One region of the Arthrobacter sp. TJ-236 genome, then DNA from elsewhere that is predicted to be linked to it. Evidence: predicted binding sites of a transcription regulator. Region 1 holds the regulator's gene; each other region holds the start of a gene.
The links. The regulator LexA, encoded in region 1, represses DNA repair genes until DNA is damaged. The targets are predictions, from matches to a motif close to TCGAACANNTGTTCGA.
Positions count from the first base shown of each region.

Region 2: a site for LexA is predicted at 2,565-2,580, ahead of AC4D16_RS16455 (DUF6504 family protein). Genes of this name have one in related genera too.
Region 3: a site for LexA is predicted at 2,388-2,403, ahead of imuA' (DnaE2-dependent mutagenesis accessory factor ImuA'). Genes of this name have one in related genera too.

Region 1 covers NZ_JBZCNI010000002.1:727,180-731,886, forward strand. The annotation lists gene AC4D16_RS11980 (ATP-dependent DNA helicase) at 1-2,054, shown strand, start outside; gene lexA (transcriptional repressor LexA) at 2,122-2,793, opposite strand; gene AC4D16_RS11990 (LysM peptidoglycan-binding domain-containing protein) at 3,201-3,641, shown strand; gene AC4D16_RS11995 (histidinol-phosphate transaminase) at 3,651-4,707, shown strand, end outside.
Region 2 covers NZ_JBZCNI010000007.1:35,897-40,603, reverse strand. The annotation lists gene AC4D16_RS16480 (single-stranded DNA-binding protein) at 1-543, shown strand, start outside; gene AC4D16_RS16475 (hypothetical protein) at 648-1,040, shown strand; gene AC4D16_RS16470 (helix-turn-helix domain-containing protein) at 1,047-1,334, shown strand; gene AC4D16_RS16465 (ParB family protein) at 1,331-1,588, shown strand; gene AC4D16_RS16460 (hypothetical protein) at 1,774-2,061, opposite strand; gene AC4D16_RS16455 (DUF6504 family protein) at 2,130-2,450, opposite strand; gene AC4D16_RS16450 (McrB family protein) at 2,707-4,344, shown strand; gene AC4D16_RS16445 (McrC family protein) at 4,350-4,707, shown strand, end outside.
Region 3 covers NZ_JBZCNI010000003.1:110,386-115,092, forward strand. The annotation lists gene AC4D16_RS12715 (DNA polymerase Y family protein) at 1-1,517, opposite strand, end outside; gene imuA' (DnaE2-dependent mutagenesis accessory factor ImuA') at 1,514-2,377, opposite strand; gene AC4D16_RS12725 (DUF5997 family protein) at 2,864-3,256, opposite strand; gene AC4D16_RS12730 (LysR family substrate-binding domain-containing protein) at 3,324-4,040, shown strand; gene AC4D16_RS12735 (GntP family permease) at 4,037-4,707, opposite strand, start outside.

The sequences.
Region 1 (4,707 bases):
CGCCGGACACCGCGGCCGGCGGGGTGCCCTCCCCCCACGCCCGCCGATCCCTCGAACTGCTCGACGCCGCCGTCGGTGCGATGGGCGGTGAGATGCGCGCGGGACAGCACGAGATGGTGCGACAGGTCAGTGAGGCGATCGACTCGGGGGATCACCTCCTCGTCCAGGCCGGCACGGGAACCGGTAAGTCCCTCGCCTACCTCGTGCCGCTGATAGCGCAGGCCATGGAGAGCGACCGCCCGTCGGTCGTCTCCACGGCGACCCTCGCCCTGCAGGCGCAGATCGTGGGACGGGATCTCCCGCGGCTGCTCGACGCCGTCCGCCCGGCGCTCTCCCGCCCGGTCGACGTCGCGCTCCTCAAGGGGCGCTCCAACTACGTCTGCCTCCACAAGACCGGCGGCGGCTTCCCGGAGGAGGACGCCCCGGGAACGCTGTTCAGCCTCGGGGAGGACGCCGCACAGCATCCGTCCCCGCCGCTGGGCGGCGGTGCTCCCGCCTCGGCCCTCGGCCAGGAGGTGGTGCGGTTGCGTGAGTGGGCCGAGGAGACGACGACGGGCGACCGCGACGACCTCGTGCCCGGCGTGAGCGACCGCGCGTGGCGACAGGTGTCGGTGTCCAGCATGGAATGCCTCGGTGCGGCGCGCTGCCCTGTGGCGCAGGAGTGCTTCAGCGAGAAGGCGCGCGCGGCGGCGGCGGACGCCGACATCATCATCACCAACCACGCGATGCTCGCGATCAGTGCCTTCGAGGGGCTCGCCGTACTTCCGGAGTACGACGTCGTGGTCATCGACGAGGCCCACGAGCTGCACGACCGCGTCACCGGTGCCGTGTCCGGTCAGCTCTCGGCGTCGATGGTCTCCGCCGCCGCTGCAGCGCTGCGGCGGCACGCGTCCATCAGCACGGGCGCTCTCGACACGGCCGGCGACGCCTTCGAGGCGGCCTCGGAACGCCTGCCGTCGGGGCTCCTGCCGGGCGGACTGCCCGAGGAACTCGCGCAGTCCCTGGAGCAGGTGCGGGACGCCTCCCGCGCCGCCCTGTCGGACACGAAGACCGAGGGGAAGTCGGAGGCCGACGCCGACGGCGGGCGGCAGGTGGCGCGCGCCCGGGTGACGCTCGTCTTCGAACTCGCCGAGCGGATCCTCGCCGCGGCCGACCTGAACGAGGTGGTGTGGGCTTCCCGCCCCAGCACGTTCACTCCGGGCTCCGGGTACTCCCAGCCGGACGAGACCTCACCGGCCACCCTCAACGTCGCCCCGCTCTCGGTGGCGGGTCGCCTGCGCGAGGGTCTGTTCGAGGACCACACGGTGATCCTCACCTCCGCCACGCTGGCCATCGGTTCCGAGTTCGGTCCTGTCGCGGGATCGCTCGGGCTCAGTGGCCCGGGTGCCCCGGCCTGGACCGGGGTCGACGTCGGCAGCCCGTTCGACTACCCCAAGCAGGGTGTGCTCTACGTGGCACAGGACCTGCCGAAGCCGGAGCGGGGGGTGTCCGACGCCCAGCTCGCGGAGATCCTCACGCTCATCACGGCGAGCCGTGGGGGAGCGCTCGGCCTCTTCTCCTCGAAACGGGCCGCCGAGGAGGCTGCGGAGACACTCCGGCCCGAGGTGGACTTCGAGATCCTGTGCCAGGGCGAATCCTCGCTCAACGCCCTCGTGACACAGTTCGCCGACGAGCCGGACACCTGCCTGTTCGGGACGATGTCCCTCTGGCAGGGGGTGGACGTCCCCGGGTCGTCCTGCAGGCTGGTGATCATAGACCGCATCCCGTTCCCGAGGCCGGACGATCCGCTCATGACGGCGCGCACGCGAGCCGTTGCGCGGAACGGGGGCAACGGGTTCATGAGTGTCTCGGCGACGCATGCCGCGGTGCGGCTCGCGCAGGGCGCGGGTCGTCTGATCCGCGCGGCGGAGGACCGCGGCGTGGTCGCGGTGCTCGACAGCCGCCTCGCGACCGCGCGGTACGGCGGGTTCCTCCGCGCTGCGCTGCCGCCCTTCTGGGCGACCACCGACCGGGCGACCGTGACCGGCATCCTCGAGCGGCTCTCCGCACGCTGACCCGGCCTGACGGGCGGTGACGACCGCCGTCGACGGCGCTGACACGGCCGGTCAGGGCCTGACGGCGTCAGAGCGCTCGCATCACCGAGACGACCTTGCCCATGATGCTGGCGTGGTCGCCGAGGATCGGTTCGTACCTCGTGTTCTGGGGGAGCAGCCAGGTGTGCCCGTCACGCTGGCGGAAGGTCTTGACGGTGGCCTCGTCGTCGAGCAGCGCCGCGACGATGTCCCCGTTCTGGGCGCTCTGCTGCTTCCGCACCACCACCCAGTCGCCGTCGCAGATGGCTGCGTCGACCATGGAGTCACCGGAGACCTTGAGCATGAACAGCTCCCCGTGCCCGACGATCTGGCGAGGGAGGGGCATCACGTCCTCGATCACCTGGTCCGCGAGGATCGGCCCACCAGCCGCGATGCGTCCTACGAGGGGTACCAGTGCGGTGTCCACCGCGATCTGCTGATCCGCGCTCGACGCCGCCCCGCCGTCCGACGGGTCCGATGACGCGCCGTCGGTCGTCAGCGTGAGCGGGAGGAGGACCTCCATGGCCCGCGGACGCTTGGGATCCCGCCGGAGGTAGCCGAGGCGCTCCAGCTGGGACAGCTGATGGGTCACGCTCGAGAGACTCGCGAGACCGACGGTGTCGCCGATCTCACGCATCGACGGCGGGTAGCCCTTGTCCGAGATGGACCGCTGGATGGTCTCCAGGATCGTCAGTTGCCGCGGCGTCAGGCCCTTGGACACCGACCGCCCGCGGGGACGACCACGACCGGCCGGCCCGGGAACCGCGCGCGGACTGCTCGCTGTGTTCGATTCCTGCCGGTCTGCCGGTGCTGCTTCCGCCACGCGCATGCCCTTCGTCCAGATCTGGGTTCCCCCGCCGGACCGTCCGGACCGCGGGAGCGATTCTGTCGGTGGCGGGTGATTGTCTGGACCTAGATCGGAAGCCCGGGTCCCCGAGGGGACAAGGAATAACGGTCGTCGGTCCTTCACGCCACGCTAGGCGAGTCGATGCTTGTTTTCAAACATATGTTCGAGCGAGTCTCGACACGCATCGTTCCTCAGTGCTAGAAAGGACTCAGGAGTATTAGTACGCATGTTCGATTCGGGATCAGATCCCGGACGGACCGTTCGAAGGGAAGAGGCAGGTCATGACCGAAGCACTGGTTCTGCAGGGCAGCTCCACGGCGTCCATCGTCGATCGTGGCGTCATCGTGCCCACCGTCGCCCGTCCCCGGACGTCGGCCGGCGCCGAGCGCGTCCACACGCCCGCCGCCGTACCCGATCGCATCACCTTGACCCGCCGCGGGCGTCTCCTCCTCGTCGGGCTGCCGATCACCCTGATCGTCGCGATGCTCATCCTGCTCGGGGCGTTCCTGACGTCCCAGGCCCAGGCAGGGGACGGGCCGTCGCAGGCAGCGCCGACCATCGACGTGACCATCGCGGCGGGGGAGACACTCTGGGGCCTCGCCTCGTCCTATGCGCCTGATCGCGATACGCGGGATGTCGTCGCCGAGATCGTCGAGCTCAACAACCTGCGGACCTCCGTGGTGCAAGCCGGACAGAGCATCTCGGTACCCGTCCAGGGCTAAACTCGGCAGGTGCCTTCCTCTGCCGACGCCCTTGCGAGCCTGCCCCTCCGCGACGACCTCGTAGGGCAGCACCCTTACGGTGCGCCCCAGCTCGACGTCCCCATCCTCCTGAACGTCAACGAGAACACGCACCGTGTCCCCGCCGACGTCCACCAGGCCATCGTGGCCGCCGTGTCGGACGCCACCGGCGGGTTGAACCGGTACCCGGACCGCGAGTTCTCGGAACTTCGCGCGAACCTCGCCGCGTACCTGGGTCACGGGTTGACGCCCGACCAGCTCTGGGCGGCCAACGGCTCGAACGAAGTGCTCCAGCAGATACTGCAGGCCTTCGGCGGTCCCGGACGCACGGCCATCGGCTTCCCGCCCACCTACTCCATGTATCCGCTGCTCGCCAGCGGCACGGGGACGCGCTACGTGACCGCGGAGCGCGGAGCGGCCTTCGCGATGGACCCCGAGTCCACGGCGCGGGCGGTCACGGAGTCGGGCGCGAACGTGGTGTTCCTCTGCTCACCCAACAACCCCACGGGGACGGCCCTTGGTCTCGACGTGATCGAGGCGGCCTATGCAGCGGGTGAGGCGGCCAGGGCGATGATCATCGTCGACGAGGCCTACGGCGAATTCCTCCAGCAGGGCACCCCGAGTGCGCTGACCCTGTTGCCCGGCCGGCCGCGCCTGATGGTTTCGCGCACCATGAGCAAGGCCTTCGCGATGGCGGGCGCGAGGCTCGGGTATCTCGCGGCGGCCCCCGAGGTGACGGACGCCCTCCGGTTGGTGCGGCTCCCGTACCACCTGTCCGCCCTCACGCAGGCGGCGGCGAACGCGGCCCTCACGCACGCCGACACCCTCCTGGCCAACGTCGAGGCGATCAAGGTGCAGCGGGACCGCATCGTCCGCGAACTGACCGATCTGGGCCTCACTCCTGCGCCGTCGGATGCGAACTTCGTGTTCTTCTCGGGCCTCGAGGATCCCCGCCGGATCTGGGAGGGTCTCCTCGAGGCGGGCGTCCTGATCCGCGACGTCGGGATCGCCGGTTCACTGCGGGTGACGGCCGGCACGGAGGAGGAGA
Region 2 (4,707 bases), on a different contig from region 1:
GGGAACCTCACCTCGGATCCCGAGCTCCGTTTCACCCCTAGTGGGGCGGCGGTCGCGAACTTCACCATCGCGTCCACCCCGCGCACGTTCGACCGGCAGTCCAATGACTGGAAGGACGGCGAAACCCTGTTCCTGCGCTGCAACGTCTGGCGCGAGTCGGCCGAGAACGTCGCCGAGACCCTGACCAAGGGAACCCGCGTCATCGCCCAGGGCCGGTTGAAGTCCCGCAGCTACGACACCAAGGAAGGCGAGAAGCGCACCGTGATGGAGCTCGAGGTCGATGAGGTCGGGCCGAGCCTGCGGTACGCCTCGGCGAAAGTCACCCGTGCTCAGCGCAGCGGATCCGGCAACAACGGCGCCGGTGGAGGCAACGCTCAGGGCGGGGGAGGGTTCCAGGGAGGTGCGCAGCCGGGCAACCAGGGCCAGCGGGTTCAGCAGCAGCCCGCGGATGACCCGTGGGGAGCCCCCGCAGCAGCAGGTGCCGGCGGTACCGGTGGTGCCGGTGGGTGGGGCAACGGCCCTGACAGCGAACCGCCGTTCTGATCAACACGTAGGGTGGCCGGCAACCGTCGGCCACCTCCTGATCATCGACCCTCACTCACCAGCAGACCTGCACCCACGAAGACCGCCTCTGGAAGGATCACACCATGACCGAAGACTTTGACGAGTTCAGACTGGCGGAAGACGAGCCACCGACCCCCGTGATCGTGTCGTCGGCTAACGCGATCTACGAGGAGCTGCGCATGATCTGCCACCACAGCTTGCCCGGACATTCCATCCCGGCCCCGGTCGCCTACAAGGTGCTGGGGAGCCTCAAGGGTGTCGAGTGGCTGCTCTCGCAGGCCCTCGGCCAGCTCGCCGCTGGCCTCGGGAAGTCCCTGGACACCCACGACGTCTACGAGTGGCAGGGCCGTGACCCGGTGCAGTCAGTCGCCACAGCAACCGATCACCTGACCTCCGCGGCCGCTCTCGCCAGACAACTCGGTGATAATCTCGCGCAGGCACAGAACGCCATCGCAGGCCAGGGCTACCGGGACTGAGGCATCGTGAGCGACAGAACGATCCTTGACGAGCGGCCGCAGCCGTTGCGGTTCCTGACCCTGCAGCAGGCGGGCGAGGAGCTGAACGTGCAACGCACAACGGTGATGGGGCTCATCAAGACCGGTGAGCTACCGGCCATTCAGGTCGGTGGCCGTGGGCAGTGGCGCATCGAACGGACCAAGCTCGAGGAGTACATCGCCACCGCCTACGACCGAGCCCGGGCAGAGCTAGCTCGAGGGGAACAGGTTGAGGGACAGATCAGGGAAGAGGCTGGGGGAGGGGATCCAGAGTGAGCAAGAACAAGCCTGCGTCGTTCACCCCGTACTTCAGCCAGACCGACGCGGACCAGGTCCGCGCAGCGTTCCTCGCCGCAGGCAATGCCGAGGGGTACCGGTCTGTGACAGACTTGATCGAAGCAGCTGTGATGCGTGAGGTGAAGCGCCTGCAACGCAAGCACAACCAGGGCAGGAAGTGGGAACCGGTCGCACCGGGAGCCCTCCGCCCAGGCCGACGGACTCTCACCGAAGAGAAGAACCGGGCCCACTAGATTTCCTCGGTGTAGGGGAAAGCAAGAAAGCAGTACGGAGACGGAAGCTGGTGGTGCAGCTTCCGTCTCCTTCTTTTTGCCCCAAGGCCTCCACGCTGCAGTCGGCAACCATCCAAGCGAGCCGTCACGGGAACGTCGGCGGTTTTTGACGGGTAGTACGTCATCAGAATGTCGTCAGGTCTTCGTCAGGGTTCGGTGGGGTCGGCTGGCACTGGTGTAACGGCGCTGAGCCACACCCAGCCTTCCCGGTGGATCTTGATCATCGGTTCGAGGAACCGGATCTTGATCGCGGTCCGGGTATAGGCGGTGGCATGGGCCTGGACTCGTATTGCCTTCGAGGGGTAGCGAATCCAGGCGTACACCCGCCGCGGCTCGGCAAAGTCGATCGGCGCGCAGTTCTCGACGTCGAGCTCGGCCGCGGTGAGCATGATCAGCTCCTCGCGCATGACGAACTCCTCGATCCGGTCGTCCATCAGCCTGGCGTAGTGCTTGCCGTACCTTTTCGAGCCCATGAGCCGGCCACGTCCCGCCTACCGCCGCTCTAGAGCCCGTCGACGCCGGCCACGCGACGCAGCCGCCAGTCCTCCCACCGGGGATCGGCGCTCATGTCGAGCTCGAGCACCGGAGACGCCGGCCCGGTCTGCACCTGGAATCGCCAGAACCTCGTCGTCAGGACTCGCCCCTGATCGCGCTGGCCATTGGGAGGGGTGGTGGCTGGTTCCCACCAGCTGCTCGAGCTGGACCACGAGACCGGTTCGCCGATGACCTGCCACAGGCTGCCCCGCCACCGCAGCGCCAACGGCAACCCCGAGGGCAGGAACCGGACGTCCGCGACCTCATCGAGCACATGCCAGGCCGGCACACCGGGCCCTTGCGCGCCAATGCGGGCCGTCTCGGTGTGTGGTCTGTCGACTGGTTGCGTTGTCATCGTCCGTACCGTCCTCATCCTCTGCCGTCCCTCGTGCAGGCTTAAAAATAGAACACAGGTTCGATTATTTGGGAAGCTGGCTGCAACTTGGTGCGGCGGAGGAGCGATGCTTTGTTGCTACGAAGGCCCGCAGTGGCAGGTGGCGATGCCTGTCCTGGTGGCGAGGTCAGCCAGAACTAGGATGAAGCGTATGGCGACATACGATCGCGTGCTGACAGTATCTGCTGTGCAACGCGCAATGACCGATCTGCGTCGCGCGCGGATCCACTCCTTCTTCCTTGCGTATCTCGTTCTCCGGCGGCACGCGATCGAATCAGGAAGCCCGACAGGACTAGCTCCCCACTGGCAGCAGGAACTAGCCCCTTTCATCCGAGTAGAGGGTGCGCCGCGCAATAAGCCCTATTACCGACCCCTATCTCACCAGCAGGTCAGAGATACCAATTCCTACTGGCTGAACAGGAACCTCGCCGGCTCCTTCGCGCCGAGCTCCCTCCGAGGATCCATCGCAGACCTCGCAACAGACGGCCGAGGCCACTATGAACTTGATGACAACCACGAGCAGCAAGCCCTCGATGCACTGCTCCACGGGGAGCGGGTCAACGCCGCGTCGTTAGCCGCGTTCCTACTACGTGACTTCGGCTTCGATCTTCTTCTCTCAGATGTCGAGGACGCGCTGGTCATCGCCTTCCGCAGCGTGTTTCGATTCGACTTCGACGACGTAGGGCAGAAGGCCTTCGATCAGCTGTTTTTACCTGAAGAAGCTCCCCTGATAGAGCTGTTCGAGCCACTTGAGCCGCCACGCACGGAAGAGGGCGAAGGCATTGTCGCCTTCGGGGTGAACGCCGATCCCATGCCCGTCGAGACTTCTCGAAATCCAGTTCGTTCACTGTCCGTCACCGATTTAGGAATCGGCTATCAGCAGGGCCCCGTGACGTCGCACGCATCGAACAGTCCGGCAGCCGAACAACTGCCCGAGTCTCATCCCATGGTCACCTTGGTGCGCCGGCTCCTGGAGACCAGTGGAGGCGTGATCTTCACCGGGCCTCCTGGTACGGGAAAGTCCTATGCGGCCGCTCTCGTGGCTGAGAGCCTCGCAGCGGGGAAGCCGGAACGCATCCGCTACGTCCAGTTTCATGCCTCATACCAATACGAGGACTTCATCGAGGGATTCCGGCCGCAGGAGTCCGGTCAAGGCTTTGTCCTTCGCCCGGGACATCTCATAGAGATGAGCAGGCGCGCTCGAGCGAGTCCCGAGCACACTTTCGTTCTCGTCGTAGATGAACTGAGCCGCGCCGATGTGGGGCGAGTCTTCGGAGAAGCGCTGACTTACGTCGAGAAGAGCAAGCGGGACGTCTCGTTCACTCTCTCATCCGGGAGAGAGGCCTCCATTCCCAAAAATCTCGTACTGCTGTGCACGATGAACCCGATGGACAAGGGAGTGGATGAGGTTGACGCAGCGTTCGAGCGTCGCTTCGCCAAGATTGTCATGCAGCCTGATCCGGGTGCCCTAGCTGCAATGCTCGATGACAACGGTCTTCCCGAGAATCTTCGCAATCGCGTCGTCGCGTGGTTCCGCGATGTGAACAAGAGAGCTACCGATACGCCGATGGCGGCCCTCGGTCAGGCCTACTTCGCGCAGACTACAAACGTCAGCGATCTTCAGGACCTCTGGAATCATCAGCTGCAGTTCCATGTTGCTCGAGCGTTCCGCCACGACAGCGAGTCGCGTCAGAGTGTCGAACAGGGATGGCGTGCTGCCGTCGATCGTGAAGAGGAATCGGCCGAGCAGCAGACACCCTCGGGCGTTCCTGGCGAAGAAACTTCGTAGTGTGAATGTCGCCTGACGAACAGGTCGAGGGAGCGGACTCTTTCGCGGTCCTGAAGCTGCGTGAGTTCGAGTCCAGAACCGTGCCAGCGGGGTTGATCCTCAATGACGACAAGTCATTGAACGTGTATGAGGATGTGCTGCGTCGGGCCCTGGTCACCGTCACGATCAAGGCGGGTTCCTTCCGGTTGCAGGCTGGCCAGTACGTAGGAGTCGTGCCGATCAACAACCGATGTGTGGTTCACATTGAGCCTCGGACTCCGTTGACGAACCTCACCGCAATGGTCAGGGCCGCTGGCTATGACCCGGAACCTCTGGTCGCTATGCGCACGTATGGGGTGTCTGCAGAATCCCATCGTTGGATGA
Region 3 (4,707 bases), on a different contig from region 1:
TCCCACCAGCGTTCGTTGATGGGCCAGGGTCCGGTCCAGGAGTGCACGGTCCGGCGGTCGTCGTCGGGCCCCGCACTGAAGAACGCAGGGTCGGCGCTGAGGACGCCGCGGGGGTCCACGTCCACAGGGTTGCCGCGGGAATCCACGACGACGGCGGGCACGGGATGCGCGAACACCGTGGCGGGTGCCGGTCCGGGCACCCGCCCGGGCCAGGGCTGCTCCCGGTTCCTGACCGAGGCCTTCCCGGACTGCTGCGGGTCCGACGGCGTGTCCCCCCACGGGATGAACACCCGGCGGTCAGCGAGCAACCGCCCGCCGGCGATGATCGCGGTGAGCACGGCGCCGTGCCCGAGCATGCTCTGCACGCGGGCGAGCCCGTGGTGGATTCCCTCGTCCGGTCCCGTGCCCCACAGGCCGTCGGCGTGGTCGGCGAGGTCCTCGACGATGTCCGGGACCACGTGGACACGGCTGATGCCGGAGGTCAGGCCGTGATCGGACGCGTTGGTGCCCTGGAGCTGCCAGCGCACGCGGTCCACGACGTCGTCGGCGTCGAACCAGCGCGGATGCTGCCAGCGGCGCTCGGAGACCTCCCCCGATTCCGTGTGCAGCGAGACGTGCAGGGCGCTGCACACCAGCCCCGCGTCACGGAGCGCCCCCACGAACTCCTCGGCCTTCGTGCGGAACGCGAAGGCGAGCTGGTCGATACGGGCGAGCGGGGGCTCGAAATCGGCCTGGGTGTCCAGGTCCGGTGGCGGTTTCCGCGCCACGACGTTCCGGTGGTCGAGGCCGCTCGCCTGGCGGTGCGCGATCGCCCCCTCGATCCCGAAGCGGTTCCGGACGTCCGAGGCCTTGAGCGCCGCGAAGTCGCCGAGGGAACGGATACCCAGGCGCTTCAGCAGGACGGCGAGTTTCGGTACCTCGAGGATCTCCAGGGGGTAGCTGCTGAGGAACAGGGGCGAGCGTCCGGGCGGGATGACGACGAGGCGCTCGGTGTCCAGCTCCTCCACCTGGTCCGTGGCCTTGGCGGCCTGCTCGGCGGCGAACGGACCGTCCGCGATGCCGATCCGCACGTCCGTGAGCCCCATGGCCTCGAGTGTCGCGAAGACCACGTCCGCCGCCTTGTCCTCGCCGCCGTAGTAGCGCGAGGGCCCCTTGACCCTGATGGCGCACAGTCCGGGCCGGATCACCTGGACGCCGGGCATGATGGTCTCCACCGCGGCGGTCACCGGTTCGAAGGTGCGGTCGTCCAGGGAGGGATCGTAGGGCAGGCACACCAGTCCGGTGCTGCGTGCCTGTGCTTCGCGGATACGCAGACCCCTCTTCACGCCGTCCTGGCGAGCGGCGGGAGAGCAGGCGAAGACCTCACCCCGCTCCACGAGCGCGAGTGCAGCGTCGGTGGGCAGGGCGTGCTCGCGGAGCGCTGCGGTGATGGGCCAGTCGGGGCACCAGAGCATCATGATCCGGGTGGCCGTGGGTGCGGCAGGCGTCAGGGACGGAACCGACGGGGACGCGGTCACGAGGACTTCACCAGTAGCGGCTCGAACAGGCCGGGTGCGGCGTCACCCATGGGAAGGCCGGCGGGAAGGCCTGCGGGGACCCCGGCGGGGACCCCTGCGGGGATTCCGACGGGCGTACCCGCCGGGTGCGACGCCGCCGGTTCCACCGCGGCCACGCCCTGCAGATCCGTGAGCCCCACGTAGGCGTGACGGAGCCTGCCCGAGGGTTGGGTCGCGGTGATCTTCATCCGGCGTCCCCGCAGGTGTCCGGTGCCTGCGCCGAGGCCCTCCCAGGCGCTCTCGGCGACGCCGAGCGTCGAGTCGCTCTGCTTCCAGGCACCCAGCGTGATCAGCGCTGCTCCCCGTTGGCGGAGCCTGGCCTTGAGCCGGGCCCATTCCGTGGGGGCGAGGTGTTCCGGGGCGCGGGTGAGGACGATCGAGACGACGTCCACGAGTGCTGCGGTGACCGTGAGCCACTGGCTTCCGGGATCGGGGATCAGGATGAGGCGTTCGAGATTGATGCCGAACCCCTGTGCTGCCTCCACGCTGAAGTCCGGGATGCCGATGACGCTGCACCAGGAGCCCGTGGACGACGGGCCCGCGAGCAGGGCCATGGCGAGGGTGGTGGAGTTGCGGACGGCGTAGGAGCCACCCGATTGCAGTCCGCCGCCGGGCAGGATCCGCGCCAGGGCCGGAACAGTGGGCAGTCTCCGTGAATCGAGGGTGGGAGCCTGCATGCTGTTGATGCGGGACTGGAGATCCTGTGCGACATCCCCGCGGCCACGGGTCGCGGAGGTGCCGGGGGCGTCGGGACGTGGCGCTTCAGCGTCGGGGTACGGCTCATCCCACTCGAGGGCATGGCCGGCAGCTGAGGGCGTCACCCACCAATATTCGAATACGTGTTCGATTAAGTCAATCGGCGCGCCTTCGCAGGAATTCGGCACTTCCATGGTAGGCGTGCGCCCGGATCACGAACGCGCACAGGGCTTTCTCAGAGCCTGCGCGGCGTGAGGCGACGGGCCATGACGTCCTCCGGAGACACGGCACACAGGACACAGGACACGAGACACGCCGGGCACGGGGACGTGCCGACATACAGGGGCACAGGGATGTCGCCGATACGGACACACGGAGACCCGCCGACACACAGGAACGCTGGAGGCACGCTCAGGGACGCACGCCCAGGAGCCGCTCACGGGGGCACGAGGACGGCGCCGTCGTGCCCCGGCGCGTCTTTCCACACCGAGTCAGGGTCGACGGAAGAGGACCGGCTTTGTTCGCCGGCGCCGGACCAAGCCTCAGGGCCATGCCGCTGGGTCGAGCCGCCGGACGACTTGCCGGACGACCCGACGACCACTATCCGATGATTACTCGGTGTCGGCGGTGGTGCTCGCTGCGCGCTCCTTGACCCGTGCGGCCTCCGCGCGGACGGCGGCCTGCGTGGACCGCTCCGCGACCAGCCAGGCCGGCGGGTCCTGCAGCAGTGCCGTGATCTGCTCGCTCGTGAGGGGATCGGTGACCCCTCCGCGGGCGAGACCGCCGATGGAGATCCCCAGCTTCTGCGCGACGACGGGGCGGGGATGCGGGCCGGTGCGGCGCAGTTCGGCGAGCCACTCGGGCGGGGTCTGCTGGAGTTCGTTGAACTCGGCGCGCGTCAACTCCGTCTCCTGGAACTCCTGCGGAGCAGCGGGCAGGTAGATCCCCAGTTTCTTGGCCGCGGTGGCGGGCTTCAGCGTTTGCGGCGTCTTCGAGGGAGTCATCCTCCCAGCTTAACGGGCGGACCCGGCCCATCCACCCGCCGCAGGGCCCGGAGGCTACTGTGATGAGGTGCACGCCGACCAGTCCCGATCCCTGTCCGTCGGCTTCGTGCCGGGCGTGACTCCCGGGAAGTGGGTGGCGCGCTGGCGTGAGCGCCATCCTGACGTGCCGCTGGAACTCCACCAGCACGACGACGATCCCCTCGCCGCCCTGAGGGCCGGATCCGACGACGTCGCCTTCGTCCGGCTTCCCGTGGACCGGGCCGGCTTCCATCTGATCCCGCTCTACGAGGAGCAACCCGTGGTGGTCATGTCGCGGGAGAACGAGCTCTCGCTGTACGACGACGTCCCGGCCGAGGAGCTCGACGGCGAGACGCTGCTCGACGTCGTCGCATGCGGGGGTGCGCGGCTGGCCGTCGAGGTGGCGGCGTCGGGTGCCGGCGTCGTCGTCCTGCCCATGTCGCTGGCCCGCCTGTACGCGCGGAAGGACGCCGTGCACCGTCCGGTTCCCGGTGTCGCGACGACCACCATCGGTATCGCGTGGCGTGTGGAGGACGAGTCCGACGACGTCGAGGAGTTCATCGGAATCGTCCGGGGGCGCACGGCGCAGAGCTCCCGGCAGCCCTCCCAGCGTGAGGCGCCGAAACGGTCCGCGGCGCAGAAGGCCGCGGCGAAGAAGGCGACGGCCAAGGGTGCGAGCGGGTCCGCGAATCCGAGGGCGGGCCGTCCGAACACCCCCGGGACGAAGCAGGGTGGGCCTGCAAGGTCCCGGGGGAAGCGTCGCTAGCCCACGGAGGCGAGGGCGAAGACCCCGGCGGCGATGACGAAGCCCATCAGGCCGATGGTCGTCTCCATGACGGTCCAGGTCTTCAGCGTCGTCTTGACGTCCATGTTGAGGAACCGGCCCACGAGCCAGAACCCGGAGTCGTTGACGTGACTCGCCACCACCGAACCACCGGCGACGGCGACGACGAGCGCTGCGAGCTGCAGGGCGTTGTAGTCGCCCGCCGCGATGGCGGGTGAGATCAGGCCGGCCGCGGTGGTCAGCGCCACGGTGGCGGAGCCCTGTGCGATGCGGAGGATCGCGGCGATGAGGAACCCGGCGAGGATGATCGGGATGCCGAGATCGCCCAGGACGTTCGCGAGGGCGTCACCGATGCCGCTGGTCCGGAGCACTCCACCGAACATGCCGCCGGCGCCCGTGATGAGGATGACGGAGCAGACCGGGCCGAGGGCGGATTCGAGCGTGCTCTCGAGGACGGTCTTGTCGATGCCACGACGGCGCCCCAGGACGTACGAGGCCACGAGCAGCGAGATCAGCAGCGCCACCGGCGTCTCGCCGAGCGTGCGGAGGAACTGGAACCAGCCCTGTTCGGTGAGGGTCTCGTCGAACGCACCTGACCGTGCGGCGGTGTTGAGCCCGGTGTTGAGGAAGATCAGCAGGAGTGGCAGCA